4 regions of the Streptomyces tamarix genome follow, and region 1 is predicted to be linked to each of the others. Evidence: riboswitches for the same ligand, from Rfam matches in the RefSeq annotation. Region 1 holds a riboswitch; each other region holds the start of a gene.

The links. Region 1 has a riboswitch for cyclic di-AMP ahead of RND61_RS20135 (M23 family metallopeptidase). Riboswitches for the same ligand answer to the same signal wherever they lie in the genome.
Region 2: linked by a shared signal. The riboswitch ahead of RND61_RS29145 (M23 family metallopeptidase) and the one ahead of RND61_RS20135 (M23 family metallopeptidase) in region 1 are both predicted to bind cyclic di-AMP.
Region 3: linked by a shared signal. The riboswitch ahead of RND61_RS28680 (transglycosylase family protein) and the one ahead of RND61_RS20135 (M23 family metallopeptidase) in region 1 are both predicted to bind cyclic di-AMP.
Region 4: linked by a shared signal. The riboswitch ahead of RND61_RS17960 (LysM peptidoglycan-binding domain-containing protein) and the one ahead of RND61_RS20135 (M23 family metallopeptidase) in region 1 are both predicted to bind cyclic di-AMP.

What each region holds. Positions count from the first base shown of each region.
Region 1 covers NZ_JAWCTQ010000025.1:90,466-98,076, forward strand. Annotated here, with positions in the region: gene RND61_RS20115 (PRC-barrel domain-containing protein) at 1-11, shown strand, start outside; gene RND61_RS20120 (hypothetical protein) at 43-207, shown strand; gene RND61_RS20125 (DUF5994 family protein) at 529-1,020, opposite strand; tRNA gene RND61_RS20130 (tRNA-Met) at 1,271-1,344, shown strand; cyclic di-AMP (ydaO/yuaA leader) riboswitch at 1,708-1,843, shown strand; gene RND61_RS20135 (M23 family metallopeptidase) at 1,856-2,944, shown strand; gene RND61_RS20140 (PrsW family intramembrane metalloprotease) at 3,187-4,539, opposite strand; gene trmB (tRNA (guanosine(46)-N7)-methyltransferase TrmB) at 4,627-5,346, opposite strand; gene lhgO (L-2-hydroxyglutarate oxidase) at 5,601-6,791, opposite strand; gene RND61_RS20155 (MFS transporter) at 6,993-7,611, opposite strand, start outside.
Region 2 covers NZ_JAWCTQ010000056.1:1,456-9,066, reverse strand. Annotated here, with positions in the region: gene RND61_RS29165 (aspartate aminotransferase family protein) at 1-66, shown strand, start outside; gene RND61_RS29160 (XRE family transcriptional regulator) at 125-736, shown strand; gene RND61_RS29155 (DUF6126 family protein) at 755-910, shown strand; gene RND61_RS29150 (tyrosine-protein phosphatase) at 931-1,743, opposite strand; cyclic di-AMP (ydaO/yuaA leader) riboswitch at 2,305-2,460, shown strand; gene RND61_RS29145 (M23 family metallopeptidase) at 2,465-3,406, shown strand; gene RND61_RS29140 (SGNH/GDSL hydrolase family protein) at 3,568-4,344, shown strand; gene RND61_RS29135 (TetR family transcriptional regulator C-terminal domain-containing protein) at 4,593-5,201, opposite strand; gene RND61_RS29130 (MBL fold metallo-hydrolase) at 5,321-6,511, shown strand; gene RND61_RS29125 (M48 family metallopeptidase) at 6,431-7,611, opposite strand, start outside.
Region 3 covers NZ_JAWCTQ010000053.1:25,580-33,190, forward strand. Annotated here, with positions in the region: gene eno (phosphopyruvate hydratase) at 1-1,151, opposite strand, end outside; gene RND61_RS28680 (transglycosylase family protein) at 1,474-2,160, opposite strand; cyclic di-AMP (ydaO/yuaA leader) riboswitch at 2,164-2,333, opposite strand; gene RND61_RS28685 (transglycosylase family protein) at 2,594-3,613, opposite strand; gene RND61_RS28690 (cytochrome P450 family protein) at 3,727-5,019, opposite strand; gene RND61_RS28695 (tetratricopeptide repeat protein) at 5,016-7,226, opposite strand; gene RND61_RS28700 (nucleoside triphosphate pyrophosphohydrolase) at 7,287-7,611, opposite strand, start outside.
Region 4 covers NZ_JAWCTQ010000021.1:34,166-41,776, reverse strand. Annotated here, with positions in the region: gene iolB (5-deoxy-glucuronate isomerase) at 1-147, opposite strand, end outside; gene iolC (5-dehydro-2-deoxygluconokinase) at 158-1,087, opposite strand; gene RND61_RS17970 (sugar phosphate isomerase/epimerase family protein) at 1,619-2,533, shown strand; gene RND61_RS17965 (Gfo/Idh/MocA family protein) at 2,711-3,730, shown strand; gene RND61_RS17960 (LysM peptidoglycan-binding domain-containing protein) at 3,791-4,549, opposite strand; cyclic di-AMP (ydaO/yuaA leader) riboswitch at 4,553-4,716, opposite strand; gene RND61_RS17955 (vanadium-dependent haloperoxidase) at 5,126-6,448, shown strand; gene RND61_RS17950 (FG-GAP repeat domain-containing protein) at 6,491-7,611, opposite strand, start outside.

The DNA.
Region 1 (7,611 bases):
CGCGCCGTTGAACCGGACCGTCGCACGGAGGAGTTCCAGACCATGGCGATCTTCCTGTTCCTCGTCCTCGTGGCCGTCGTGCTCGGCCTCATCGGCGTCGCGGTCAAGGGGATGATGTACCTGCTGATCATCGGTGCCGTCGTCCTCGTGGCCGACCTGATCTTCTTCGGCGCCCATCTCTCCCGGCGCGGCGCCCGGAGGCGCTAGGCGGCCCTCCGCGCGGCCCGCGCGGCGGGCCGGCCCCGTGGGGCCCGTGGGGCGGGGTGGCCCGTGGGGCCCGTGGGGCGGGGTGGCCCGTGGGGCCCGCGCGGCGGGGTGGCCCGTGGGGCCCGTGTTTCCGTGGGGCCGGGTGGCCTGTGGAGAGTCCGTGTGGGGGATCGGCCCGTGGGGCTCGGGTGGGTCGGTCCCGTGGGGCCCGCGCGGCGGGGCGGTCCTGCGGTGGGCCAGTGCGGCGGGGCGGCTCGCGGCGGGACGGCCCCGCGCGGGTCGGTGCGTCCGCGCGGGTCGGTGCGGTGGTCCCCGCACGGGTCAGCCCCGGGGAGGGCCGGCCCTCCGCCCGGTGCGCGTGTCGACGAGGATCTGCCGGGCCTGCGTGACGTTGTCGGCGCGGACGGCCTGCGCCATCGCGGTGCGCGCCTCGTCCCGGGGCGTGTCCGGAGGCACGACGAGCAGCGAGAAGTGGTCCTGGTCCCCGCGGGTGACCAGGACGGTGTCGTCCCCGACGGGGAACGAGTCGATGCGCACCACCCGCTCGTCGACGACCAGCCGGGCCGGGAGCCCCTCCCAGGCGGCGGCGTCCAGGCCGACGCGGGAGATCGGGCCGAGGTGCTCGGTCAGGGCGCTCACCAGGGCGGGCAGCTCCTCCGCGATGTCATGGGAGCGCGGCCACCACGCCCCGTCGAGGACGCCCTCGCGGGAGCGGGTCGTCTCCAGCCGCAGGAGCGCCGTCCCCGGTTCCACCGCTTCGTGGAGGGTGTCCGGCAGGTGCCCGGGGGCGGGAGGCGTGTCGGAGTGGGCCATGCTGATGTCCGCCTGTCTACGGGATCCGGTCCCTTCGGCGAACCGGACGTCCACCACTTCCCACGGTACTCCGCCCGCCCCGGTCACCGGGGGTCCGCGACCTCCTCCGGGAGGGAGGGCCGAGCCGGGCGGCCGGGCTCGCGCGGCGTGGTTCCGGGCCTCCGGAGAGGGGCCGCCGGAAACTTTCCGGCCGTGGAGTGCGAAATGGTGAATGACCTTCGCTGGAATAGCGTAAGGTGGTGTTCATCGACGCGGGGTGGAGCAGCTCGGTAGCTCGCTGGGCTCATAACCCAGAGGTCGCAGGTTCAAATCCTGTCCCCGCTACTGAAACCGAAGGCCCGGTGCACACAGCACCGGGCCTTCGGCGTGTCTGCGTGTCTGCGGGGCCGGGTGTCCGGGTGTCTGCGCGGCAGGTCGGCGGGGCACCGGGGCCGGTATCTACCCTGCGTGATCGACAGGCCGCTCTGTGCGATAACAATTGACACACAGTCAGAAATTTGATCGAGGAGTTTCGGGGGCGCGACCGCCTGACAAGGGGTCAATTTGCTGTGACTTGTCCCTTTATAGGGCCTTGATTCACTGCCGAGTGAGCGAGGTGTTCCCGGGAGCGGCTTGGAATACGGGCCCGGCTTCTATTAACGTTCGATAACGCAGCGCGGTCGTATCAGTCGTCGCAGAAGGCGGCGCCGTGCGCATGCGCCGAATCCCGCAAGGGAACCGGGGAACCACCGCACTTGGGGTGAATCGGGCCTTCACCGGCCCGTAGGGGACCTTCCTGCTCCGAACCCGTCAGCTAACCCGGTAGGCGGAGAAGGAAGGAAAGGAGTACGCCTCCGTGGCGTCCAACAGGCCTGCCCCCGAAGCCCCCTTCGGCTCGTACGACACGACCGGCCGTCCCACCGATTCGGGACCTCCGGCCACCGCCGCCCCCGCGGCCGCCTCCGAGTGGAACCCCACCGAGGAGACCGTCCGCCCCGTCCGGGGCCGGCACCGTGTGGTCAAGCAGCGCGGCGGCCTCGCCCGCAGCTCCACCGTCCTCGGGGTCGGCGTCATCGCCGCCGTCGGCGCGGGCGGCATGGCCACCGCGCACGACAAGCCCAGCGTCGCGATATCCCTGCCGGACATCAACCTCCCCGACGCCTCCTCGCTCCCCGGCGTCGGCGCGTTCCTCGGCGACGACGCGGACGACGCCCCCGACGAGGCCCCCGCCTCCGCCGGTCTCGCCACGCTCGCCCTGTCCACCGGGAACGGCCCCGCCGACGCCCGGGGCGCCGGTGCCGAGGCCGACGCGGGCGAGGCGCTGCGGGCGCGCATCCTCCAGCAGGCCGAGCAGCAGCAGGCGTCCGCCGAGGCCGAGGCCCGGGCCGCCGCCGAGAAGGCGGCCGCGGAGAAGGCCGCGGAGGAGGCCGCCGCCCAGCAGGCCGCCGCCGAGGCCGAGGCGAAGGCCGCCGAGAAGGAGCGCAAGCGCGCCGAGGCGGAAGCCACCGCGAAGGCCGAGGCCAAGCGCCTGGCCAAGCTCGCCGCGAGCTACGCCCTGCCGACCTCCTCGTACACGATCACCTCCACGTACGGCCAGGCCGGCTCCATGTGGTCCTCCGGCTACCACACCGGCCTCGACCTGGCCGCCCCCACCGGCACCCCGGCCAACGCCGTCCACAGCGGTACCGTCAAGTCGGCCGGCTGGTCCGGTGCGTACGGCTACCGCGTCGTGCTGGAGCTGGCGGACGGCACCGAGGTCTGGTACTGCCACCTCTCCTCGATGACCGTCAGCGCCGGGCAGTCCGTCGGCACCGGCGACACGATCGGCCGCGTCGGTTCGACCGGCAACGTCACCGGGGCGCACCTCCACCTGGAGGTCCACACCGCCTCCGGCAGCGGCATCGACCCGCTGGCCTGGCTGCGCGGCAAGGGCCTCACCATCTGACACCCCGGCGCCCCGACGCGTCCCGGTACCCCGGCGCGTCCCGCGCCGGACCCCGATCCCGGCAGCCCCGGCGGCACACCCCCCGACGCCAGGGCTGCCGGTCCGCTCTTCCCGGCCCCGGGTCCCGACCGTGCTCTGGTCCCGGGGCCCGGCCGCGCCCCCGGTTCCGCGCCCCGGTTCCGCGCCCCGCTCTCGGGGCCCGGCCGTGTTTCGGGCCCGGCCGCGCCCCAGCCCGTACGGCCTCAGTAGCGGTACGGGTTGTAGCCCGCGTAGTCGCGGTGCGGCGGCGGCGTCCACACCCGGCCCGTCGCGCGCGCCGCGAACGTCAGGGCCGGGGCGGCCACCTCCTTCCGCTGCCACATGTGGTGCAGCAGCTCCTGCTCCCGCGCCGTGAAGTCCTGGTCCGCCACACCCCGCCGCGCCCGGTACCGCAGGAACGCCAGGGACGTCGCGAACGCCTCGTACTCGCCCACCGACCGCGCCGCCGCCGGGCCGAACGTGCGCGCCGCGTAGGACCGCGCCAGGCTCCGCGCCCGCATCGACGACAGCGCGAGCGGCTCGTCGGCGGACAGCCAACCGGCCGCCGCGTACGCCGGCAGCTCGCCGGATATCGTCCGCAGCTCCCGCTGGCGCGTCCATATCACCAGCCACGTCAGCAGACCCAGCGCCGGCAGCATGAACGCCCCGTACACGAGGAGGAAGCCCCACGGCCCGAACGTCGTCGAGCCGTTCCACAGCGCGTGCACCCCCATCGCCAGGACCAGCCCCAGCAGCGGCAGCAGCGTCCGCACCACCCTGCGCCGGCGCGCCGTCATCGCGGCGACGCCGAACCCGATGCCCGTCAGGACCGTGAACAGCGGGTGCGCGAACGGCGACATCACGACCCGGACGAAGAACGTCACCGCCGTCACCGACTCGAAGCCGGACGTCCCGAACTCCTGGTCCTCGTCGAAGGCGCTCCCCAGGTACAGGATGTTCTCGGTGAACGCGAAGCCCGTCGCCGTGAACCCGGCGACGACCACGCCGTCGACCAGCCCCGTGAAGTCCCGCCTGCGGAACAGGAAGACCAGCAGGATCGCGACGGCCTTCGCGCCCTCCTCCACGACGGGGGCGACGACGGTCGCGCCGAGCGTGTCCGCCGACGTCGGGTCCGCCGTCGCCGTGGCTATCCAGCGCGTCGCGAACGTGTTGGCGAGGATCGCGACGAGCGCCGCCGCGAACGCCCCCCAGGCGAAGGCGAACAGCAGGTTCCTCCACGGGCCCGGCTCCACCCGGTCCAGCCAGCGGAACGCCGCCGCCAGCAGCGGTACGGGCAGCAGCGCCAGCCCGAGGCCGACCACGAAACCCGCCGTTCCCGTCTGCTCCCGCACCAGCGCCAGGATCACCAGGGCGCACAGGGCCAGCACCAGGATCACGGCCGAGGCGCGCACCGCCCTGCTGCGCCAGAACGCGCCCCGCGGCTTGTACCGCCAACGGACCCGGTCCGGCACGGCGTCGAACGACGGCCGCGGGTGGTATGCCGGGATGGCCGGCTGGGCGGGGCCGGCCGGCGGAGGGGTCCGCGGTGCGGAGCGGGGCGCGCGCGAATCTGACACCCGATGGACCCTAGACGGCCGGACTGACACTCCGCGAGCGCGTTGTGGACAAGCGCGAGTACGTTGTGGACGAGCGCGGCCGGGCCGTCACGCGCGGGCGAACAGCAGGTCGCGGACGACGTGCCCCTTCTCCAGGCCCTGCCCCTCGAACCGGGTCAGCGGGCGGAAGCCGGGCCGGGGCGCGAAGCCGCCGCCGGGTGCCGTGTTCTCGAAGTCCGGGTGCGCCGTCAGTACCTCCAGCATCTGCTCCGCGTACGGCTCCCAGTCCGTCGCGCAGTGCAGGACCGCGCCCGGCTTCATCCGGGTCGCGACGAGGCTCAGGAACTCGGGCTGGATCAGCCGCCGCTTGTGGTGCCGCTTCTTCGGCCACGGGTCCGGGAAGTACACGCGGACGCCGGCGAGCGCGGCGGGCGGCAGCATCTCGCGGAGCAGGATGATCGCGTCGCCGTTCGCGACGCGGACGTTCGTGAGGCCGTTCCGCTCGGCGAGGCCCAGCAGGTTGCCCTGCCCCGGGGTGTGCACGTCCACGGCGAGGATGCCGGTCGACGGGTCGTCGGCGGCCATCCGCGCGGTGGCCTCGCCCATGCCGAAGCCGATCTCCAGGACGACCGGGAGCCCGCCGAACATCTCGTCCAGGTCGAGGACGCGCCGCCCGTCGATGTCCAGGCCCCAGGTGGGCCACAGGCGGCGCAGCGCGTCGGCCTGGCCGGCGGTGACGCGGCTGCGGCGCGGCTGGAAGCTGCGGATGCGGCGCTCGAAGTGGGAGCCGGCCGGGTCGGGCGAGGGCCCGGTCCCGTCGGGGAACATCCGGCTGCCGCGGCGCGACGCGGGCACGCCGGAGCCCCCGCCGGACACGGGCGGCTGCCCGCCGACCGCCTCGGGCGCGGTCGCCCCGGGCGCGGTCACCTCGGCAGCGGACACCTCGGGCGCGGGGGCTCCGGGCGCGGGCGCGGGGGCTCCCGGGGTACGGGGCCTGACGGGAGCGGGGGTCGTGGGGGGCGTGCTCGACGCGGTCTTCTCGGACACAGTGCCTTCGATTCTACGAACCCTCCCCGCGTTCCCTACCCGATCAAGTGCGCCAGGGCCCGCCGGGCCACCTCCCGCCCGATCGGCAGGGACGCCGTCGCCGCGGGCGAGGGGGCGTTCAGCACGTGCACCGTGCGCGGCGCCTCCCGGATCAGGAAGTCGTCCACCAGCGTCCCGTCCCGCAGCACCGCCTGCGCCCGCACGCCCGCCGGGGCCGGCCGCAGGTCGGCGGCGGTCGCCTCGGGCAGCAGCCGCCGCACCGCCTCCGTGAAGGCCGGCTTCGACAGCGACCTGCGCAGCTCGCCCGCCCCGTACCGCCAGTGCCGCCGGGCGATCGCCCACGTGCCGGGCCAGGCCAGCGTCCCGGCCAGCTCCCCGGGCCGCACGACGAGCCGGCCGTACCCCTCGCGGGCCAGCGCGGGGACCGCGTTCGGACCGACGTGGACGCCCCCGCCGACACCCCGCGTCAGGTGCACGCCGAGGAACGGGAACGCCGGGTCCGGCACCGGGTACACCAGGCCCCGCACCAGCTCGGGCCGGGCCAGCTCGTAGTACTCGCCCCGGAACGGCACGATCCGCATGCCCGGCTCGTCCCCCGCGAGCCGCGCCACCGCGTCGCAGTGCAACCCCGCGCAGTTCACCAGCGCCCGCGCGCGCACCACGGCACCGTCCGCCGTGCGCACCGCCACGCCCCGGGGCCGCCGGTCGACGGCGGTGACCCGCGCCCCGTACCGCACCTCCGCGCCGGACTCCTCGGCGAGCCGCTCCGCCACCGCGCCGTAGTCGCAGATCCCCGTCGTGCCGACGTGGATCGCGGCGATGCCCCGCACGCTCGGCTCGTACGCGCCGATCTGGGCCGGACCCAGCTCGCGCACCGGGATGCCGTTCTCCCGGCCGCGCTGGACCAGGGCGTGCAGCCGGGGCAGCTCGGAGCGGTCCGTGGCGACGATCAGCTTGCCGGTGACCTCGTGCGGCAGCCCGTACTCGGCGCAGAACTTCACCATCTCGGCCGCGCCCCGCACCGCGAACCGCGCCTTCAGGGAACCCGGGCGGTAGTAGATGCCGCTGTGGATGACGCCGCTGTTGCGGCCCGTCTGGTGGCGGGCGGGGCCGGGCTCCTTCTCCAGGACCGTCACGCGCGTGCCGGGCGCGGCCCGCGAGAGCGCGTACGCCGTCGACAGCCCGATGATCCCGCCGCCGACCACCAGGACGTCGCAGTCGAACATGCCGCCGCCGAACCCGGACACCTGTGCCACCTCCCACCCCGATAGTGCACTGGCCCGCTGACATCGCCGTTAAACCAGGCACGCACGGCGGTGGGAGATGGATCACGCCAGGTGGTGCGCCCCTCCGCGCCCCCACCGGCACCCGGAGGGCCCGGCACCCGACCCGGTGCCACGCCTCCGCGCCGGACCCCGCCCCGGGTCCTACGCCGGGGCCGACAGCAGCGGCCGGGCCCGCTCACGCAGCTCCGCCACCCGCGGTTCGTCGCCGTACGGCTCCAGACGGTGCAGCAGGTCCCGTACGTACTCCGTCGTACGGGCCGAAGAGATGCGCCCGGCCACCTCCACCGCGCGCGTGCCGGCCGCGCAGGCGGCGTCGAGGTTCCCCGACTCCAGTTCCGCTACGGCGCTGACGACCAGCCGCAGCCCGTGGGAGCGTACGTACTCCTCCGTCGGACGCGACAGCGCCTGCTCCGTGAACCTGCGCACCTGGCGCGGCGCCTTCAGGTCGCGGTAGCACTCGGCGGCGTCGGCGGCGAACCGGTCGTACGAGTAGAAGCCCAGCCACGAGGGGTCGGCGTCGCCGTCCCGCGACCGCTCCAGCCATCCCTCGGCGGCCTTCAGCGCCGCCCCGGCGGCCGCCGCGTCCCCGGCCTTGGCGTGGGCGCGGGCCTCGACGAGTCGGAAGAACGACATCGTGCGCGCCGTGGCCAGGCCGCGGTTGCGCTCCACGGCAGCCTGCGCCAGGTCCACGCCCTCGTCGGCGAAGCCCCGGTACGTGGCCTGCAGTGACATCGACGCCAGGACGTACCCGCCGAGCGGC
Region 2 (7,611 bases), on a different contig from region 1:
AGCGGCGGTGGACTGATCTGGGACTTCGGGCGCACCCTGGTCAAGCAGGCCGTCGCCAACCGGTGATTTTTGCCCGGGAGGCAAGAAAATTGCCCCCCGGGAAATTTCCTGGCGCAATGGACGCATGACGACCGTCGAAGGCGAGCCGGCCGACGCGCTGCCGGACGTCGCGCCCCAACTGCGCGCCCTGCGCCGCCGCAGGGGCCTGACCCTGGAGGCGGCCGCCCGGCGCGCCGGGCTCTCCCCGGCCCACCTGTCCCGTCTGGAGACCGGCCGCCGCCAGCCGTCGCTGCCGATGCTGCTCGGGCTCGCCCGTACCTACGGTACGACCGTGTCGGAGCTGCTCGGCGAGGCGGCCCACGCCGCGGACCCGGTGGTCCGCGCCGGCCGCGCCGAGCCGGTCGAGGCCGGCGGCTGGACCTACCACCAGGCGGGCGCGGCGAACAGGGCCATGCAGGCGCTGCGCGTGGAGGTCCCGTACACGGGGCTGCGCGACGCGGTCCGCGTCCACCCGGGCGAGGAGTGGCTGTACGTGCTCGCCGGGCGCGTACGGCTGGCGCTCGGCGACGCCGTGCACGTCCTCGACCCGGGCGACAGCGCCCACTTCGACTCGCTCACCCCGCACCGGATCGCCGCGGCCACCCGCGACGGGGCGGAGCTGCTGTTCGTCCACACCCTCCTGCAGAGCTCCGCCGCCGACCTGTGCCTCGGCGGCGGCCCCGCCCAGCGCCACTGAGACGACCGAGAGGTACGCGTGTCCGAGCCGGAGAACCCGAACCCCATCCCCAGCACCCAGGAGCGGTGGATCAACCGCAACCTCGTCATACGGCTGTTCGCCTACCTGGTCGCGGGCCACCTCTTCGCGGCCTTCCTCTACCTGCTCTTCCTGCTCGGCGGCCAGAACCAGTAGCCGCCCGGCCCGCGCGGACCTCAGACGTCGAGCAGGCGCTCGCGCAGCCGGTCGCGGGTCTCGCCGCTCAGGCCGAGCCCCTCGCCGAGGTACCGCTCGGTGGAGCCCCAGGTCTCCTCGATCGTCGCGTACGCCGTGTGCAGGTACTCGGCGCGCGCGTCGAACAGCGGGCCGAGCAGCTCCATCACCTCCGGGGACATCCCGGCGGGCGACGAGTCGCTGCGGCGGACCTTGTACCGGCGGTGCGGGTCGTTCGACTTCAGGTAGTCCGCCTCGATCGCCTCGCGCTCCACGCCGACCGCCAGCAGCACCACCGCCACGGACAGACCCGCGCGGTCCTTGCCCGCCGCGCAGTGCATCAGCGCGGGCACGCTGTCCGCGGCGAGGGCGTGCAGGACCCGGCTGTGCTCCGCGGTGCGCTCGACGACGATGCCGCGGTAGGCGGCCCGCATCCGCGCCGCCGCCTTGCCGTCCCCGAGCAGGTCCCGCAACTGGTCCAGGTCGCCGTTGCGGACCATCCCCCAGAACTCGGCGCCGTCGGCCGGGTCCGTCAGCGGGATGTTGACGTTACGCACCCCGGGCAGCTCCACGTCCGGGCCCTCCAGCGCCTGGTCGGCGGCGTTGCGGAAGTCGAAGACGGTGTGCAGCCCGAGCGACGTCAGGAACGCCGCGTCCTCCTCGGTGGCGTGCGCGAGGTGCCCGCTGCGGAACAGCACCCCGGGCCGCACCCGGCGCCCGTCCACGGTCGGCAGCCCGCCCACGTCACGGAAGTTGCGGACGCCGGTCAGCTCCGGCTCGGCGGTCGACGGGAAGGACGGCAGCTGCTGCGTCACGGGAGCTCCTCCGTGTCTGGCGTCGGCGACGGCCGCCGACGAGGTAGCGGTCCGACGATACGACATCGCTTCCCCGGGCAAGGATCCGCCGCGGGGTGGGTGCGGCGCACCGTCCCGCCGGTGGCGCGCGGGTGGCGGGACGCCCTGCTCCCCACCGTGGCCGCGTCCTGTTCCGGCGTGGTTCGCCCAGGGGAGCCAGGCGGCTTCGGCGCGATGATCGTCCGCTTGTGTCGTTGTTGATCCGATGATCACGTAAGAGGGATTCTGTCGCTTCTGTCCGTATTGATGGAGTACGTCATAACGCGCCCTGGAAACAAGGGGGATGGGCTCCACCGCGTGAGCAGCGTCATAAAGGTGACGGATCGTATCCGGTGGCGCCGCCTGGAATCCCCGCGCCACACGGGAATTCATGATCCGTAATCCACGGAGGGTGACCGGAATTCCCCGAAGAATTCCCCGGCGTGAATGAGCGGGGGCAACCATCCGCTTGTTCCCGTCGTCCCCACTCGTTTACGGTCCCGTTCCAGCCGGGCGGATCGCCGAATCCTGCCGCCGCCCCGGAATTCGCACCCACCCACGTGTGGCAGGAGCGGGGGAACCAGGTAGGCCGCCGTACGGGAATTCCCGTACGGCTCGGGGTGAAGTCGCGCCACCCGCGCGGCCGGGCAGCTCCAGCCCGAACCCGACAGCTCACCTCGCAGGCGCCGGAGAGGAATTCGCCATGCCCGCCAAGGGTAAGCACCGCCGTATCAAGTCCAGCCCGCTCACGCGCGGTTTCGTCGCCGCCGGAACGGGCGGTGCCGCCATCGCCCTCCCGCTCCTCGGTGCGACCGGCGCGCACGCCGCCGCCCCCGCCACGGCCCCGGCCGCCGCCCCCGCGCAGACGGCCGCCGTCGCGTCCGCCGCCGGGACCGCCAAGCCCGCGCCGCGCGTCTACACCGTCGTCGCCGGCGACTACCTGGCGAAGATCGCCCACAACAAGAACGTCGAGGGCGGCTGGAAGAAGCTGTACGCCGACAACCGCGAGGCCATCGGCGACGACCCGGCGCTCATCCACCCGGGCCTGAAGCTCACCCTCGGCGCCAAGGCCACCGCCAGGGCCGACGACTCCCGCGGCGAGCGCGCCTCCCGGTCCGCCGCCAAGACCCAGGCCCCCGCCGAGGTCCAGGCCCCCGCCGAGGCGAAGCCCGCGGCCGACACCCCGGCCGAGGCCGAGACCCAGGCCCCGGCCGAGACCCAGACGCCCGCGCAGAGCGGCTCCGGCTTCACCGCCCCGGTCTCCGCCGGCATCACCACCCCGTACCGCGCCTCCGGCTCCATGTGGTCCTCCGGCTACCACACGGGCGTCGACTTCGCCGCCTCCTCCGGCAGTACCGTCAAGGCCGTCGGCCCGGGCACCGTCGTCTCCGCCGGCTGGAGTGGCGCGTACGGCAACGAGGTCGTCATCAAGCACGAGGACGGCAACTACTCGCAGTACGCCCACCTGTCCTCCCTCTCCGTCTCCGCCGGCCAGACCGTCGGCGGCGGGCAGCAGATCGGCCTGTCCGGTTCCACCGGCAACTCGACCGGCCCGCACCTGCACTTCGAGATCCGCACCAGCCCCAGCTACGGCTCGGACGTCGACCCGCTGGCCTACCTCCGGAGCCACGGCGTCAGCATCTGAACCTGACGCGCGCGTCACCGCGAACCGCCGCCGCCCGGCACCCCGCGAGGGTGCCGGGCGGCGGCGCGGTGGCGGAGATCACGCCCCGTCAACCCCTCCTTACGGTCGCGTAGGTCACATCCCACGGTGGATGATGTGCTGCCGTGGCAGACGATTCGACGATGGGGGAGAACGACGTGATCGGGTCGTACACGGCGATCGGCGACAGCTTCACCGAGGGCGTGGGGGACCCGGGCCCGGACGGGCGGTTCCTCGGCTGGGCCGACCGCCTCGCGGTCCTGCTCGCCGACCGGCTCCCGGAGGGCCGGGAGTTCCGGTACGCCAACCTCGCCGTGCGCGGCAGGCTCCTCGACCAGATCGTGGAGGAGCAGGTGCCCCGGGCCAAGGAGCTCCTCCCCGACCTGGTGACCTTCTGCGCCGGCGGCAACGACATCATCCGGCCCGGCAGCGACCCCGACGACGTGGCCGCGCGCTTCGAACGCGCGGTCGCGGACCTGACCTCCGTCATCGGCACGGTCGTGGTGACCACCGGATTCGACACGCGCGGCGTCCCGGTCCTGCGCCGCCTGCGCGGCAGGATCGCCACGTACAACAGCCACGTCCGGGCCATCGCCGACCGGTACGGCTGCCCGGTCCTGGACCTGTGGTCGCTCAGGACCGTCCAGGACCGCCGCGCCTGGGACGCGGACCGGCTCCACCTGTCGCCCGAGGGGCACACGCGGGTCGCGCTGCGCGCCGCCCAGCTCCTCGGCCTCGACGTGCCGGCCGACCCCGACCAGCCGTGGCCGCCGCTCCCGCCGCGCGGAACCCTGGAGGAGCGGCGCGACGACATCCAGTGGGCCCGCGAGTACCTCGTCCCCTGGATCGGCCGCCGTCTGCGCGGCGAGAGCTCCGGCGACCGGATCTCGGCCAAGCGCCCGGACCTGCTGCCGCTGTAGCGGACGCTCCGGTACGGCGAGCGGGGCGCGGGCGCCGGCCACGCGCGCGTAAGGGGCGGTCCGCTCAGGGGGGAGGCCGGTGCCGGCCCCGATCGGCCGGCCACGCGCGCGTACGGGGCGCTCCGGCCCCGGCCCCACCGCCGGCCACGCGGCAGGGGGGCGGTTCCGCCTCCGCGCGCGGCGGTCGCCGTACGGGCCGACCCGGCCGGTTCGCCGGGAGCCCGCCTCCACGCGTGCGCCCCGGCCGCTCAGGCCCCGCCCTCCCCGGTCCCGCCCAGCTCCCGCTCCAGGGCCTCGTCCGCCCAGCGCAGCACCGTCGTACGACTCAACGACCCCCGGTACGTCGTCATCCGGACGCCCAGCCCGTCGAGGAGCGCCGTCAGCCGCCCGGCCGCGCCCTCCGGGTCGGGGCACCGGAACTCGCCCGCCGCCGCTCCCTGCGCGAACACCTCCGCCAGCGCGGCCCTCCACTGCCGGTCGAGCCGCGCCGCGACCTCCCGCAGCGCGCGTTCCCGCGGAGCGGCCGCCCAGCACTCGATCCACAGCCGCCATCCCCGGGTCCGCCGGCCCGGCACGTACCAGCGCACGGCCGCCCGCAGCCGCCGGGCCGCCGGGGCCCGCCGGTCCAGGACGCGGCGCAGCTCCGCCAAGTCCCCCTCCGCCGCGTGGGCGAACGCCGCCGCGACCAGCTTCTCCTTCGTCGAGAAGTGGTACAGGACCAGCGCCCCGCTCACCCCGAGCGCCGCCGCCACGTCCGCGACCCGCACCGCCGCCATGCCGCGCGCCTCGATCTGGGCGACGGTCGCCCGCAGCAGCTCCTCGCGCCGCTCGGCCGCCGACAGCCGCACCCTCGTCACGTCATCCGCCCGTCCTCCGCCCTTCGCGCGCGACAGTATCCCGGACGCCCGCCCACCGCCCCGCAGCCCTGTCGTACCGTCCGCTCATAATGGAAGGACCTGAGCCCCCTGGAGGTGCTGTGTCCGGCGACGACGCTCTCGGACGGCTGCGCGCCCGGTTCCTCTCCCTGCGGCCGGCCGCCTTCGGCGCGGACGCCGCCGGGGACCGGCTGGAACGGATCCGCCGCTCGCCGAACTTCGCGGACGGCGCCTTCCGCAACCCCGGCGCCACCCGGCACAGGCCCTCCGGCTCGGCCGCCGAGTTCGCGAAGACGTACTTCCGCAAGGAGGAACGCGTCCGTCGCGCCCCCGCCCGTCCCGTGCCCCTCCACCCGACCACGGCCGCCGACCTGGCCCGGCCCCCGGCCTCCGGGCTGCGCCTGACCTGGATGGGGCACTCCAGCGTGTTCGCCGAGATCGACGGCCTGCGCGTCCTGTTCGACCCGGTCTGGGGCGACCGCTGCTCGCCCTTCTCCTTCGCCGGGCCCAAGCGGCTGCACCCGGTGCCGCTGCCGCTCGCCGCGTTGGGACCGGTCGACGTCGTCGTGATCTCCCACGACCACTACGACCACCTCGACCTGCCCACGATCCGCGCCCTGGCCGGGACGGACACGCTCTTCGCCGTCCCGCTCGGCGTCGGCGCCCACCTGGAGCGCTGGGGCGTGGCCCCCTCCCGGCTGCGCGAGCTGGACTGGGACGAGTCGACGCGGATCCGCGACGTGCGGCTCACGGCCACCCCGGCCCGCCACTTCTGCGGCCGCGGCCTGCGCAACCGGCAGCACACGCTCTGGGCGTCCTGGGTCGTCGCCGGCCCGGAGCACCGCGTCTACCACAGCGGCGACACGGGCTACTTCCCCGGCTTCCGCGACATCGGCGCGACGCACGGCCCGTTCGACGCCACCATGATCCAGATCGGCGCGTACTCGGACTTCTGGCCCGACATCCACATGACGCCGGCCGAGGGCCTGCGCGCCCACCTCGACCTCCAGGGCGGCCGGCCCTCCGGCGTGATGCTGCCCATCCACTGGGCCACGTTCAACCTCGCCCCGCACCCCTGGGCCGAACCGGGGGAGTGGACGGTCGCGGCAGCAGCCGCCGTGGGGCAGGCGGTCGCCCTGCCCGTCCCCGGTCAGCCCTTCGAGCCTGCCGGCGACCTCCCCGCGCACCTCTGGTGGCGGGACGCGTCCCCGTCACCGCCCCGCAGGTGGCCCGTCCCGGAGACCGTTCCGGTGGCACCCCGCGACGGACTCGACCTCGTGGACGAGGGCTGACCGCGGGCGGACCCGAGCGCGCGACGGAACCCCCGGTGACCATGTGGAAGCCGGGCGGGCGCGGGCCCTGCGAGTCGTCGACGGGCCATCGCGTCGAAGGGGTCGGGAACGGACCTCGGACACCTCCGGCGTGCGGTCGCCCTCGGCGTCGTCGGACTCGTCGTGCTCGAAGCGGGCGATCAGCGGGAGCACGAGCAGCGCGGGCAGGATCGGGTGCGCCCGGGTGTACGCGGCCGGCGCCCGGTGCGGAGGGGTGCTGGGGTCCGCGAGCTGGGCGGCCATCGAGCCGTTGAGCAGTTCCGGCCGGTCGGCCGTACGCCGGAACCGTCGCACCCCCTCCGTCGGGGCCGCGTCCCCCAGGGCCTCCAGCGTCCGTTCGGGGTCGGACAGCAGGTTGCGGGCGCCGGCCAGCGTGGCGCGGAAGTACGGCTTGGCGTACGCGGTGTGGATCCGGGCCATCGCGCGGTACGTGACGCCCACACGCCGGATGTCGACCTCGCCCGCCCTCCTGCCCTTGGCCGCGGCCTCGGCGCTCTTCTTCTCCTGCCGGGCCTGTTCACGGGCCGCGGTTTTCCCGGCGCGCTCCTCGAAGTGCCTGATGGTGTTCAGGATCTGGGTGCGGCCGCGCACGGTGAGGGCGACGAGGCGGGTGTCGGCGTTGGAGTAGTGGCCCGGTTCGTGCGCGATGACCGATCGGAGCTGGGCCTCCGTCAGGTCCTGGGGAAGGGGCACGCCGAGGTGGAGGCGGCGCGGGCCGGGCAGCAGGCCGAGCAGGCGGGCGTCCTCGGCGACGGCCGCGTTGGCGTCCGGTACCAGCGGGATGCGGGACGGCGCGCGGGTGCCGATCCGGTCGGCCGGCTCCCGTACGGTCCGCCACGGCTCGGGTTCGTCGGCCTTCGTGACGGGCAGGCCGGGGGGTTCGTCGGCCTTGGGCGTGCGCAGCATGAACAGGCCGCGGACCAGCGGAACCGCCAGGAACACGGAGACCAGGTACGGCTTCACCGCGACGCTCGACGGGGCGTACGAGTACAGCAGGTGGTCGATGCCGGTGAGTACCGCCAGCAGCAGGACGCCGAGCAGGTGGAAACCGGCGAGCAGCA
Region 3 (7,611 bases), on a different contig from region 1:
TGGCCGCAGTTGGTGGCGACGGCCAGGTCGGCGATGGTGACGTCCTCGGTCTCGCCGGAGCGGTGGGACATCATGCACTTGAAGCCGTTGCGCTGGGCCAGCTCGACGGCGTCCAGGGTCTCCGTGAGGGAGCCGATCTGGTTGACCTTGACGAGCAGGGCGTTGGCGGCGCCCTCCTCGATGCCGCGGGCCAGGCGCTCCGGGTTGGTGACGAACAGGTCGTCGCCGACGAGCTGGACCTTCGAGCCGAGCTTCTCGGTGATGGTCTTCCAGCCGTCCCAGTCGTCCTCGAACAGCGGGTCCTCGATGGAGACGAGCGGGTACGAGGCGACGAGCTCCTCGTAGTACTCGGTCATCTCGGCGGCCGTGCGGGACTTGCCCTCGAAGGCGTACGCGCCGTCCTTGTAGAACTCGGACGCCGCGACGTCCAGGGCGAGCGCGATGTCCTTGCCCGGGGTGTAGCCGGCCTGCTTGATCGCCTCCAGGATGAGGTCGAGGGCGGCGCGGTTGGACTCCAGGTTCGGGGCGAAGCCGCCCTCGTCGCCGAGGCCGGTGGACAGGCCCTTGTCCTTCAGGACCTTCTTCAGGGTGTGGTAGACCTCGGTGCCCCAGCGCAGGGCCTCGGAGAAGGACTCCGCGCCGATCGGGGCGATCATGAACTCCTGGATGTCCACGTTGGAGTCGGCGTGCGAGCCGCCGTTCAGGATGTTCATCATCGGCACCGGCAGCAGGTGCGCGTTCGGGCCGCCCAGGTAGCGGAAGAGCGGCAGGTCGGACGCCTCGGAGGCGGCGTGCGCCACGGCGAGGGAGACGCCGAGGATGGCGTTGGCGCCGAGGGAGGACTTGTCCGGGGTGGCGTCCAGGTCGAACATCGCCTGGTCGATCAGCCGCTGCTCGGTGGCGTCGTAGCCGACGAGCTCCGGGCCGATCTGCTCGATGACGGCGAGCACGGCCTTCTCGACACCCTTGCCGAGGTAGCGGTCCTTGTCACCGTCGCGGAGCTCGAGGGCCTCGAACGCACCGGTGGAGGCACCGGACGGGACGGCAGCACGGCCGGTGCTGCCGTCGTCGAGGCCGACCTCGACCTCGACCGTGGGGTTGCCTCGGGAGTCCAGGATTTCCCGGGCTACGACGACGTCGATGGACGGCACGAGCATCTCCTTCTGGGATGTGACGCATGGAGTGCAGGATCTTTGGCCTTGCGGCAAGAGCCTAACCGCCCCGGAGGGCCGGGGCCCGCGACCGCCCGCCCGCTGGGACGAAAAAGGGCACGAAGCGGTGGATTACGGGGTGAACGGCCGCCACTCCTACTGGACGGTAACCACCTTGAGCGCCCCCGTTCTCATCCGTCCTGGATCGGTTTGCCCCGAAACGGGGAGGCCCCGGCTCGCCGCGTACGGGGGATGCGCGACGAGCCGGGGCCGGCTCGGGGGGAGCGGCCGGCCGGGTGGGTCCGGCCGGACCGCCTCCGGGTCAGCTCAGGTGGAGCTGCTGGCCCGGGTAGATGAGGTCGGCGTCGTCGACGATGTCCTCGTTCAGGTCGAACAGCTTCTTCCAGCCGCCCTTGACGCCCTCGGCCGTGGCGATGGAGCTGAGCGTGTCGCCGGCCTTGACCTCGTACTCGCCGTCGCCCTTCTCGACCTTCTCGCCGGTCGGGGTGGTGACGGTCTCGGCCTTGGCCTTGGGGGCCGCCGCCTTGGGCTGGGCCGGCTTGGGCGCGGTGCGCTGCTCGCTGCGCGTGGTGGGCTCCTCGGCGGTGCGCTCGGCGGCGGCGCCGCCACCGTACGGCGCGTTGGACAGGCCGACGCCGCAGACCGGCCAGGCGCCCTTGCCCTGGCCCGCAAGGACCTTCTCGGCGATCTCTATCTGCTGGGCCTTGCTGGCCCGGTCGGCGGTGGAGGCGTACTGCGTGCCGCCGTACGCGGCCCACGTGGAGGCCGAGAACTGCAGGCCGCCGTAGTAGCCGTTGCCGGTGTTGATGGACCAGTTGCCGCCGGACTCGCACTGCGCGACGCGGTCCCACTCGGAGGCGGTCGCGGCGCTGGCGGACGTGGCGCCCATCAGCGGGGCGGCGACGGCCACGCCGGTGATGCCGGCGAACGCGACGAGACGGACGGCCTTGGACGGGCGACGGTGCTTTCCCTTGCCGGAATTCAGCATGGCGGATCTCCTCACCGACGCCTGCGAGGTGAGCTGTCGGGTTCGGGCCTGGTGAGTGCCCGGCCGCGCGTTGGGCGCGCGGCTTCACCCCGAGCCGGTTCCGGTCGTCTCTCAACGGCCGGGCCCGGCACTTACCTTGGGTCCCCCGCTCCTGCCTACGGCGCTGGAAGCGTCGACTGTTCCCGTCGCCCGGCGGCAGGATTCGGCGTTACCGGTCGGACGGGGCCCGCGGTGGCGAGCGGTATCGACGGTAAGCACAGACCCGCCCCAAGTTCAAAGGGGGACATCCGGGTCAATCCGCCCCTACGCGCCTGCCTCTTGCGGGCGTTTGCGCAGGTAGGGGCGGAGACGGACGGATCGGGCGGCGCAGGGGCGCGAGTTGGGGCAAAGAGACTCTTGTCTCACTTCCGAGAAACGGACATTCGGCCCGTAACTATCCCTCGTTCACGCCCAGATCGAGGCTCTGGCCAGGGAGGATGAGGTCGGGGTCGGTACCCACGGTCTCGCGGTTCGCGTCGTAGAGCGCCGGCCAGCCGCCGGCCAGCTCGTGGGTGTCCGCGATGGCCCACAGGTTGTCGCCGGGCTGGACGGTGTACGTGCCGTCCGCGGCGAGGCCCTCCGCCGTACGTGCCGTTCCGTCACCCCGCGAGGTGTGTCTACCGTTTTCACGCCCACTGACCGTATTGTCGGATTCAACGGACTCGCCGGACCCGCCGGATTCGCCGGACTCATCGGTGGCGCCCGGAACCGTCGGAGCGGTCGCGGCCTCCTCCTTGGCCGGCTCGCCGCGGTGCCTGCCCGTGCCGGAGGCGGAGCCGCCCGTGCCGCCGTCGGCCGCGGGCGCGTCACCGGAGGCGGCGGGGTCCGCGGGGTCGTCGGAGGGCGTGGCCGTCGCGTCCGGGGCGGCGGGGGCGGTGGTCTTCCCGCCGCCCTCGGCCGTGCCGGAGGGGGTCGTGGCGCCCTCGGTGGCGGCCTTCGCCGGCGCGGCGGGCTCCTTCGACGCCCCGGCGTCCGCACCGGTGCCCGCGGACGGCTCCGGCGTGGCGCCCGGGCCGGTCTCCGCCGGGGCGGGGTCGCCCGCGCCGGCCAGGCCCGCGATGGGCGCGCAGGTCTCCCACGCGGCGGAGCCCCGCGCGGCGAAGACCTTCTCCGCGACGGCGATCTGCTGGGAGCGGCTGGCGAGGTCGGCGCGCGGCGCGTACGCCGTGCCTCCGTACGCCTGCCAGGTCTCCTGCGAGAACTGGAGGCCGCCGTAGTAGCCGTTGCCGAGGTCGGCGCTCCACATGCCGCCGGTCTCGCACTCGGCGACCCGGTCCCAGGTGGCGGCGTCGGCGGCGGACGCGGTGCCCGCGCCGAGCAGCGGCAGGGCGATCGCCGATCCGGTCACCCCCGCGGCGACGACGAGGGCGGGAGCCTGACGGGGTCGACGGTGTCGTCCGTTCCCGGAGCGCATGCGTTGGACCTTTCGCGTGACTGCTGAGGTGACGGTGAACGTAGCGGCATTCGAACGCCAGTCACAAGTCGATGCAGGGGAGATTACGCGAACATCACAGAGCTGATGGTTCGTCAGATCCTTTCGGGGGTGAACTCCACCGGGAGGGTCCGCAGCCCGCGCATGATGAGCCCGCCGCGCCACCGCAGTTCGTCCGGATCGACGGCGAGGCGCAGGTCGGGCAGGCGCGTCAGCAGCGTGGCCAGCGCGGCCTGCCCCTCCAGCCGGGCGAGCGGCGCGCCCAGGCAGTAGTGGATGCCGTGCCCGTACCCGAGGTGCTGGTTGTCGGTCCGCCCGAGGTCCAGGGTGTCCGGGGCGTCGAACCGCTCCGGGTCCCGGTCGGCCGCGGCGAGGACGACGAGGACGGGGTCGCCGGGCTCGATCCGCTGCCCGCCGAGGACGAGCGGCTCCGTCGCGTAACGCCAGGTCGCCAGCTCGACCGGCCCGTCGTAGCGCAGCAGTTCCTCCACGGCCGTGGCGAGCAGCCCCGACTCGCCCGCGGCGAGGGACCGCTGGAGGCGGGCACGCTCGCCGGGGTTGCGGAGCAGGGCGTACGTGCCGTTGCCGATGAGGTTGACGGTCGTCTCGAAGCCCGCGAACAGGAGGATGAAGGCCATCGCGGCGGCCTCGTTCCCGGTGAGGTGCTCGCCGTGGTCGGAGGCGCGGATGAGGCCGGAGATCAGGTCGTCGCCGAGGTCCTCCCGCTTCCGCTCGATCAGGTCGACGAGGTACGCCCGCATCCGCTTCACGGCCCGCGCGACACCGCCGCGCGGGCTCTCCCGCCGCCCGCCCCCCTCGGACGAGGACGCCGCCCGGCCGCCGTGCCGGATCATCTGCCCGGCCCAGTCCCGGAAGTCGTCCTGGTCCTCGGCGGGCACACCGAGCATGTCGCAAATGGCGTAGATGGGGAGGGGGAAGGCGAACTCGTGGATGAGGTCGGCCTCCCCCCGCGCGGCGAAGCCGTCGATCAGGCGGTCCGTCAGCTCCTGCACGCGGGGGGCGAACTCCGCGACCCGGCGCGGGGTGAACGCCTTCGACACGAGCCGGCGCAGCCTCGTGTGGTCCGGCGGGTCGATGTTGAGCAGGTGCGTCATCAGCTCGGCCTTGCGCTCCCCCGGGATGCCCGTCTTGCCCTTGGCGTGCGCGGGCCCGCCGTGGTGCGCGGGGTCCTTGCTGAGCCGCTGGTCGGCGAGGGCCTGCCGGGCGTCGGCGTACCGGGTGACCAGCCACGCCTCGACGCCGCTGGGCAGCCGGGTCCGGTGCACGGGCGCGTGCTCCCGCAGCCAGGCGTACGCCGGGTACGGGTCGGTGGCGAACTCCCAGGTGAAGAGTTCGGGGGGCGCGGCGGGGTCGTGGGCGGCGTTCACCCCACGACGGTATCCGCCCCGCCGCCGAGGTCCTCCGCGGCACCCGGGTGCCCGGCGTCGGCGGCCTTGCGCATCCAGGCGGCGGCCTCGTCCTTCCGGCCCTCCTTCTCCAGGAGGCGGGCGAGGAGGAAGGCGCCGTAGGGGTCGCCGAGCTCGAAGCCCTTCTCGTACCAGGTTCGGGCCTGGTCCCGGTCGCCCCTGCCCTCCAGGAAGGCGCCCAGGTGGGTCGCGTCCATGGGGTGCCAGGAGAACTCCCGCAGGTACTCCTCCGTCCCCTCCGGCGTGACCGGATCGTGCCGCGCCAGGTGCCCCTCCCTGCGGGTGTCACCTGCGTCGGCCGCGCGGCGGAAGAAGATCTCCGCGAGCAGCGAGTCGCCCCGGTACAGGTGGTACGCGCCGAGGCTGCCCGCGACCTCCGCGTACTCGGCCTCGAACGCGTCCACGTAGTGCTTGAGGGCGCCCTGGTCGTCGCCCAGGCCGAACAGCAGGTCGCCCAGGTGGTGCGCCGCTTCCGGGTCCCCCTCGTCCGCACCCTTGCGGAGCCACCCCATCGCCCGGTCCCGCAGCAGCGTCCCCAGGAGGGTCGCCGCTCCGGCGGCACCCGCCTCGGCGGCCCGTTCCAGGTAGGGCTCCGCCGCGCGGGCCTCGCCCCGGTCGGCCAGCACCCGGCCCAGCTCGGCCATCGCGCCCGGGTGCCCGGCGTCGGCGGCCCCGCGCAGCCAGTCCTCGTCGTGGAGGAGCTGTGCCAGGCGGTACATCGCCTCCCGGTCGTCCGCCTTCGCCCACGCCCGGAAGTGCTGCAGGGCCCGTACGGAGACGGCCTGCCGGTCGTGGGCGAGGGCCAGGTCCCACACCTCGTACGGGACGCGCGGCAGCCCCTTGGTCACCAGGGCCTCCCCGATCAAGGAGCCGTACGCGGCCAGCTCCGCCGTGCCCGGCGCCTCCACGAGCAGGCCCGTCACGCCGAGGCGCGGCCGGGTCGCCCAGGCGAGGGCCGCGTCGAACGCCTCGGCGTGCTTGGGGGCGTACGTCTCGTACACGGCCCGGACCACGTCGCGCGGCAGCGGCCCGGTGAGTCCGCAGCGGGCCAGGTCGAGGGCGGCGCGGACCAGCTGGTGGCCGGACCGGTTCCCGGAGGGGCGCCCGGCCCGCCGCCACTCCTCCCACAGCTCGGGCCCGACCGCCAGGTACTCGGTCACGCTCCGGTCGCCGCGCCAGGTGTACGCACCTTGGAGGTGCGCGTCCCGCGCGCCCTTCAGACGGGCCAGCTCGGCGGCGCTCCATTCGAGGTCCAGTTCGACGGTCCGGGCGCGGCCGAGGAGGCGCCCGGACGTCAGGGAGCCGAAGCGGTACTCGTCGTAGGCGGCGTCGGACATCGTGGCGACGACCGGCACGCCCATCGCCATGAAGCGGGACAGCAGCGCGGCGTCGAGGCCCCGGTCGGCGTCCAGGTAGCGCTCCAGGTCGTCCAGCCACAGCACGCAGTCGTTGTCCCGGGCGCGGATCCACCCGGGCAGCGTCCGCAGGTCCGCGCCGGGCAGCGGGACGCACACCTCGGTGCCGGGGGCGAACCGGCGCAGGTGCGCCCACGCGGTCGTCGTCTTCCCGGACAGCCGCTCCCCCGTGATCACCAGGAAGCCGCACTCCCCCGCCCCGGCCAGGTCCGCGTCGCGGTCCCGGGGGACGTACGGCCCCTCGTGCCGGGTGCCGAGGGCGAGCGGATCGGCCGTCGCCGCTTCCCACCAGAGGGCCGGGTCGTCGGGTGCTTCCGCGCCGTACTGGACGCTACCGATGTACCCCGCCTGGACGAGGTGGGCGGCGGTGCCGCCGGAGACGGTGTTCCGGGTGGGGGCGGCGGGGGCGTCCCCGGCCGGGGGTGCCTCGTCGGCGGGGCGGCGCACGTCGCGACGGAGGTCGCGGGCGCGTTCCGAGGTGACCTCCCTCACGAAGGAGCACAGCTCGGCCAGGGTCCGCGGGTCGCGGGTGGCCGCCCAGCGCAGCCAGTGCTCGGCCTCGGCGCGGACCACGTGGGGGCCGCCGTCCACCCGTGCGCGGGCGGCCCGGTCGTTGGCCACCAGCTGGCCGAAGCCGCGGGCGGCCGGCTTGTCGAACGCCTTCAGCCGCTCGATCAGCTCCCCGTGCCTCTCCGACCGGACCGCGCGGAGCACGGTGGTGACGGTCGCGTCCCGCGTCTGGTCCCCGCCCACCGGCCCTCCCCAACTCCCAAGCCCTGCCGGGCCGGAGGGCCACGTTACCCAGCCGGGCCGTCACCCGGCCGGGTGACCCTCCGCCGCGCGGATCGCGTCGCGGTACGCGCGGGCCGCCGCCCGCAGCGCGGCCTCCGGGTCCACGCCGTCCGCCTCCGCGCGGGCCGCCAGCTCCAACAGCGCGTAGCCGACGCCCTCCCCGGACGGCGGCTCGACGTCCAGGCCGGCGTTGCGGACCCGGCTCGCGAGCTTCGCCGCCAGGGCGAGGCCCGGCTGCCCCAGGGGGACGCCGTCCGTGACGGAGGCGCGCCGCTTCTCGACGGCCTTGGTGCGCAGCCAGTGCTCCTTGACCTGCTCGGGCGTCTCGGCGGTCTCCTCGCCGAAG
Region 4 (7,611 bases), on a different contig from region 1:
GCCGGTGTGGTACGCGTGCCGGCCGCCGGGCGGCAGGCGCAGGACGCGGAGCGCCGAGTGGTCCCAGCCGGCGGAGGCGGGGCCGACGTCGACGGTGTACGGGCCGTTCGCGGCCGTGCCGGCGGGCAGGTGGTGGCTGCTGGTCACGGTGTTCTCCTCACAGCGGTCCGGTGGTGTCCAGGAGGGCGTCCACCTCGGCGGCGGTCGGCATGGCGGAGGAGCAGGCGAGCCGGGAGGCGACGAGGGCGCCCGCGGCGTTGGCGTACCGGGTGGTCCGCTCCAGGTCCCAGCCGGCGAGCAGGCCGTGGCAGAGGGCGCCGCCGAACGCGTCGCCCGCTCCGAGTCCGTTGACCACCTCGATCTCGACGGGCGGGACTTCGGCGGTGGTGCCGTCGCGGTGGACGGCGAGGACGCCGGCGGGGCCCTGTTTGACGACGGCGAGTTCGACGCCGGTGCCGAGGAGGGCGCGGGCGCAGGCGCGGGGTTCGCGGACGCCGGTGGCGAGCTCGCACTCGTCGAGGTTGCCGACGGCGACCGTGGCGTGTCGCAGGGCCTCGGCGTAGTGGGCGCGGGCTTCGGCGGGATCGTCCCAGAGCGCGGGCCGCCAGTCGAGGTCGAGGACGGTGACGCCGGTTCCCGCCCGGGCGCGCAGGGCGGCGAGGGTGGCGGCGCGGCTGGGTTCGGCGCTCAGTCCCGTACCGGTCGTCCACAGGACGCGGGCGGCGCGCAGGGCGCCGTGGTCGAGTTCGCCGGGGTGGATCTCCAGGTCGGGGGCCTTGGGGTAGCGGTAGAAGTAGAGGGGGAAGTGGTCGGGCGGGAAGATCTCGCAGAAGGTGACGGGGGTGGGGAGGGCGTCGACGGGGGTGACCCAGCGGTCGTCGACGCCGAACTCCCGGAGCGCCCGGCGCACGTACGCGCCGAAGGGGTCGTCGCCGGTGCGGGTGACGAGGGCGACGGACCGGCCGAGGCGGGCGGCGGCGACGGCCACGTTGGCGGCGGACCCGCCGAGGAACCTGCCGAACGTCTCGACCCGCGCCAGGGGCACGCCGGTCCGGAGGGGGTAGAGGTCGACGCCGACGCGCCCCATGGCGATCAGGTCGAAGGGCTCGCCGCGGGTCCGGCCCGCGGCGCCGGCGCCCGGTTCGACGCCGGTGTCGGTCCCGGCGGTCCCAGCGGTCCCGGCGTCGGCGGGCTCGGGGTCGGTGTCGGCGGGTTCGGGCATGCGTGTCGCTCCTGGTGACGGCGGGACGGTTTCCGCGCGGCGGTGGTCGGCGTCGGCTCACTCACGCCGTTACTGCCCTCCCCCTCCGGGGGGATAAAGCCGCAGGGACACCATTGACCCGCATGGAGAGCGATCTCACACGCCGCGGCGGGACCGTCCGCGCGAGGACGGGCCTCCCGCGGGCCCCCGGCCCCCGGCGCGCGGTGGCGGTGCGCGACGCCACCGTACGGGCGAGGGAGATGGTGGCTCCGCCCCCGGCGCGCGGTGGCGGTACGCCGGACGAGCGGAGCGGGCACCGCCCGCGGCGCGGCATCGTGCCGATAGGGTCGGACCACCGTCGAACCCGCCCGTACCAGACCGCCCAGCACCGCCCGCGCCCGGGTGAAAGGACCGCGTATGGACACCGTCGGCACCCCGTCCCTCGACCGCATCAGGATCGGTTCCGCGCCGGACTCGTGGGGGGTGTGGTTCCCCGACGACCCGCGGCAGGTGCCCTGGGAGAGGTTCCTGGACGAGGTGGCCGGGGCCGGGTACGAGTGGATCGAGCTCGGCCCGTACGGCTACCTCCCGACCGACCCGGCCCGGCTCTCCGACGAGACCGCCCGGCGCGGCCTGAAGGTCTCCGCCGGCACGGTCTTCACCTCCCTGCACCGGGGCCCCGCCGTCTGGGACGCGACCTGGGAACGGGTGAGCCGGGTCGCGGAGCTGACCCGCGCCATGGGCGCGCGGCACCTGGTGGTCATCCCCTCGTTCTGGCGGGACGACAGGACCGCCGAGGTCGTCGAACCGCCCGAGCTGACCGCCGGGCAGTGGGCGGACCTCGCCCGCGGCACGGAGCGGCTGGGCCGCGAGGTGCGGGAGCGGTACGGCCTCGGCATCGTCGTCCACCCGCACGCCGACACGCACCTCGACACGGAGGAGCACGTGGAGCGGTTCCTCGACGCGACCGATCCCGACCTGGTCTCGCTGTGCCTGGACACGGGGCACTACGCGTACTGCGGCGGCGACAGCGTCAAGCTGATCGAGACGTACGGGGAGCGCGTCGGCTACCTGCACCTCAAGCAGGTCGACCCGGCCGTCCTGGCGGAGGTCGTCGAGAACGGCGTCCCGTTCGGGCAGGCCGTGCGGCGCGGGGTGATGTGCGAGCCGCCGTCCGGCGTCCCCGCACTCGAACCGGTGCTCGCGGCGGCGCAGCGGCTCGGCGTGGACCTGTTCGCCATCGTGGAGCAGGACATGTACCCGTGCCCGCCGGACCGGCCGCTGCCGATCGCGGTGCGCACGCGCCGGTTCCTCCGCTCCTGCGGTGCCTGACCGGCGGGCCCCCGGGGCTTCCCGGTCCCTCCGGACCTGCCGGACCCCGGGGCTCCCGGTCCCTCCGGGCCCTCCAGCCCCCGGGGCCTCCCGGTCCCTCCGGATCCAGGGCCCCCGGTCCCTGTGACCTGCCGGACCTTCCGACCTCCCGGACCTCGGGGAAGGAGACCTTCGACCATGACCCAGCGCGGAACGCTCGGCGTGGCCGTCGTCGGCGCCGGCCGGATGGGCGCCGACCACGTGCGCCGCATCGACCGGGTGATCAGCGGGGCGCGGGTGGCCGCCGTCGCGGACGTGGACGCCGAGCGGGCGAAGGCCGTCGCGGACGGTGTCGACGGCTGCGCGGCGTACACCGACCCGGCCGCCGCGATCGCCGCGCCCGGCGTGGACGCCGTGCTCGTCGCCTCCCCCGGTCCGGCGCACGAGGCGGCGCTGATGGCGGCGCTCCGGCGCGGGCTGCCGGTGCTGTGCGAGAAGCCGCTCACCCCGGACGCGGCGTCCGCGCTGCGGGTGCTGCGGGCGGAGGAGCGGCTGGGCAGGCGGCTGGTCCAGGTGGGTTTCATGCGGCGGTACGACGCCGAATACCTGCGGCTGAAGGCGCTGCTGGACGGCGGCGGGCTGGGTCGGCCGCTGATGCTGCACCACCGGCACCGCAACGCCTCGTCGCCGCCCTGGTTCACCGGCGAGATGCTCCTCGGCGACTCGGCGGTCCACGAGATGGACGTCACGCGGTGGCTGCTGGGCCAGGAGATCACGGCGGTGACGGTGATGCGGCCGCGGCCGTCGGGGAACGCCCCCGAGGGCGTCGACGACCCGCAGTTCGCGGTCTTCGAGACGGACGGCGGGGCGCTCGCCGACGTGGAGGTCTACGTCAACTGCCGCTTCGGGTACCAGGTGCAGGCCGAGGCGGTGTGCGAGAACGGCACCGCGCGGATCGGCGACGCGCACGGGATGCTCGTCGCCGCGGGCGGCCGGTGGGGCGGTTCGATCGCGCCGGGGTTCGTGGAGCGGTTCGAGGAGGCGTACGACCGGCAGGTGCGGGCCTGGGTGGACGCCGCCCTGCGCGGTGGGGCCACCGGCCCGAGCTGCTGGGACGGGTACGCGGCGGCGGCCGTCTGCGAGGCGGCCCTCCGGGCGCGGGCCGAGGGCCGCCGGGTGGAGGTCGGCCTGGTGGAGCGGCCGGCCCTCTACCGCTGACGTGCGCGACCGGGCACCCGACGGGCCGGGGCCCGGCGCGTCGGATACCCGGAGGGCGGGTCAGTACGGGCCGTTGACGTTGTCGATGGAGCCGTACCGGTCGGCGGCGTAGTTGCACGCGGCGGTGATGTTCGCGACCGGGTCGAACGGGTCCAGGGACGTGCCGGGCACGTGGTAGGCGCTGAACGTGGGGTCGATGACCTGGAGGAGTCCCTTGGAGGGCGTCCCGGCGGCGGCGTTGGAGTCCCAGTTGTTGATGGCGAGCGGATTGCCGGAGGACTCGCGCATGACGTTGCGGTGAATTCCGTCGTAGGTTCCCGGAATTCCGTGCTGGGCCATGATGTCCAACGATTCCTTGATCCAGCCGTCGAGGTTGTCGGCGTACGTCTTCACCGCGACGGGGGTGACGACGGCGCGGGCCTCGGAGCGGTCGGCGCGGGCCGGTTCGGAACGCTCCGCCGAAGCCGCCGCCGCGGCGCCGATGGTGAGCTTCAGACCGGGCCGGATGTGTGACGGGTCGTCACCGATGGCCTTCTTGTTGTCCTCGTACAGCTTCTTCCAGCCGCCGCTCACGGAATGCTCGCCGGCGATACCGGAAAGGGTGTCGCCGACGGCCACGGTGTACGTCACGGGCTTGGCGGCCTGGACGGCGGCGGCCGGCGCGACGACGGCCACGGCGGGCGCCGCGACCGGTGCGGCGGAGGCGGTGGCGGCGCCGGTCAGGGGCAGGGCGAGGGCGGCCCCGCCGGTACTCGCGACGACGAGCCCGCGGCTGAGGCGGCTGTTCTTGGGGCGACGGTGCTTACCCTGTGCGGGCATGGGGATTTTCCTCTCCGACGCCTGCGAGGTGAGCTGTCGGGTTCGGGCGGGAGATGCCCGGCCGCGGTCTCCCGCGACTTCACCCCTAGCCGCTCCGGACACCGGACCGGCGACTTACCTGGTTCCCCCGCTCCTGCCGAGCGCGCGTGTGTGGGTGCTGGAATCCGGAAGGCGGCAGGATTCGGCGTTCCCTCCGGAATGACGGTGACCGTAAACGAAATCCGCCGGGAGGAACAAGGGCGGGAATTCCGGCCGATGATCCATTGCAGCCCCGTTCGGCGGTGAATTCCGTGCCCCCGCGCGGCGTCCGGGGAATTCCGCCGTCCGCCCGCCGTGACCGACATCACGGTTTGCGCCTCCCGCCCGCCCCCCGCCACCTCACCCCAAAAATAGACAAGTCATATGTATTTAATCAATACCCTGAAATAGTAATCAAACGGACATGGGTCCCGGGTCGACTCCGTACGGGTGCTTGGAGCACCTGGAGCGGCGAGTGCGATTGCGCTTCCCGCCCGAACGCCGAAGGTGTGAATGACGGATATCGACCAAAAAGGGATAAAAGTGCATAAGAGATCGATGAGGACGTCACCGCGCCGGACCCTGGCGGCCGCGGCCACGCTGTTGGGTCTGACGGCGATCGTGGCGCCGGTCCCCGCACCTGCGGCACCGGCGCCGCAGACCGCGCCCTCCGCCTCCGCCCCCGGCTCCGTCATCGCCGACTGGGCGCGGCTGACGGCGGAGGTCGTGGACCCCGAGAACCGTCTGATCTCGCCGGAGAAGGCCCTGTGGCACGCCCTCGTCTCGACGGGCATGTACAACGCGGTGGTCGGGATCGAAGGCCGGTACGAGCCGTACCGCTGGAACGGACGGGCGCCTCGTACGGCGTCGGCCGTGGCCGCCGCCGCGACCGCCGCCCACGACGTGCTGCGGCACTACTTCCCGCAGGCGGCGGCCCGGCTGAGGGCCGCCCACGCCGCCTCGCTCGCTGCGGTGCCGGACGGGTGGGCGGAGAAGGCGGGGGTGGCGTTCGGCCACCGCGCGGCCACCCACGTCATCGCGTTGCGGAAGAACGACGGCCACGGCGCCCGGGTCGCCTTCCCGGCCTCCCCCGCCCCCGGCGTCTGGCGCCCCACACCGTCGGCGTACCGCCCCTTCACCACCGCGTGGCTGGCACGGCTGCGCCCGCTGCTCATGGACCGGCCCGACCGGTTCCGTCCCGGGCCGCCGCCCGCGCTGCCGTCCGCCCGCTACGCCGCCGACCTGAACGAGGTGAAGGCGTACGGCGCGAAGAACAGCCGGGTGCGGAGCCGGTGGCAGACCGACACCGCGCGGTTCTTCGTCGACCTCGACCTGCAGGGCGCCCTGGCCGACCGTGCCGCGCGGAACGGCCTCGACCTGGTCGACACGGCACGCCTGTTCGCCGCCGTCAACACCGTCCAGATCGACGCGACGATCGCCGCGTGGGACGCCAAGCTGCACTACGGCACCTGGCGGCCCATCACCGCGATCCGCGAGGCCGACCGCGACAACAACCCCCGCACCCAGGCCGACCCCGCGTGGGAGCCGCTCCTGGAGACCCCCTCGCACCCCGACTACCTCAGTGGCCACACCACCACCACCGGCGCCTTGGCCCGGACGTTGACGCTGCTGTCCGACAGCCCGTTCCTCGACCTGCGCATCACGTCGGCCTTCGCGAAGGAGACCCGCTACTACGCCTCCGCCTACGAGTACAACCGGGACTGCGTGGGCGCCCGCACCTGGGCGGGCATCCACACCCGCACGGCGAACACGGTCGGCACGCGGACGGGCGAGCGGGTCGCCGCCTGGGCGCTCACCCGCCACTTCCGCCCGCTGGCCGACCAGCCCGCCGACCGACCGGCCGACCGACCGACCCGCTGACCGGCCGGCCGCGGGCGGCGGCGCACCGGACCTGACGTACCATCAGAGGATGGCGTCGAACCCGTCCCAGTACTGGGCGACCTGGACGCGCGACCGGAACGGCGCCGCCGCGTTCCCGGTGCCCGTGTACTGCCACAGGACACCGGCCGTGTCGCGGGCGAGCAGCTCCGGGTGGCCGTCCGCCGTGACGTCGCCGTACGCGACGAGCACGTCGTAGATGTTCCAGCCGGTGCCGATCTGGCGGCGGGCCTGGAGCGGGGCGTTGCCGTCGCCGGTGCCCTGGTAGAGCCACAGCGCGCCGGAGCCGTCGCGGGCGATCAGGTCGGCCTTCCGGTCGCCGGTGACGTCGAGGCCACCGGTGAGGGAGGTGTAGATGTTCCAGCCGGTGCCGGCCTGGCGACGGGCCTCGAAGGGCCGCGCCGGGTCACCCGTGCCCCGGTACAGCCAGAGCACGCCCGAACCGTCCACGGCGAGCAGGTCGTGTCGGCCGTCGCCGGTCAGGTCGCCGGCGCCGCGGATCGACCGGTACGCGCCCCAGCCGGAGCCGACCCGCACCGGGGGCTCGAAGGAGGTGCGCCCCCCGCCGGCGAGCCGGTGGTACCAGAGCACGCCGGACGCGTCGCGCGCCACCACGTCGCCGCCGCGGCCGCGGACGTCGATCGGCGCGAGCTTGGTGAGGCGGTCGTACTGGCCCCAGTTCACACCGAGGTCCTTGCCCCACTCGACGTCCAGCGCCGACCCCTCCCCTTCGTAGGAGCCGTACGCGCGCATGTCGCCGCTCCGGTCGCGGGCGAGGACGTCCCAGTCCATCGGCACGGCGCTGACGCCGGCCACGTCGAACCGGCCGGCGGCGGTGGCGTCGGCCGCCCCCGACGCGGGGGCGAAGCGGGCGTCGACGACGATGTGCCAGGAGGGCACGGAGGCGGACGCGGAGACCCGGTAGGTGAGCGTGTGCCGGCCCGCCGGCAGTTCGCAGCTCACCTTTTCGAGGAGCAGGGCGGACCCGGGGTACGTGCACGGCTGCTCCACGCCGTCCGGGGCGCCGACGGTGAGGCCGATGGACCACTCGTCGCGCATGCCCCAGGGCCGCTGGTCGTCGGCGGTCTGGAAGCCGAGGGTCAGTACGCCGCCCTCCGCCGCGTCGACCGTCACCGTGTGGACGG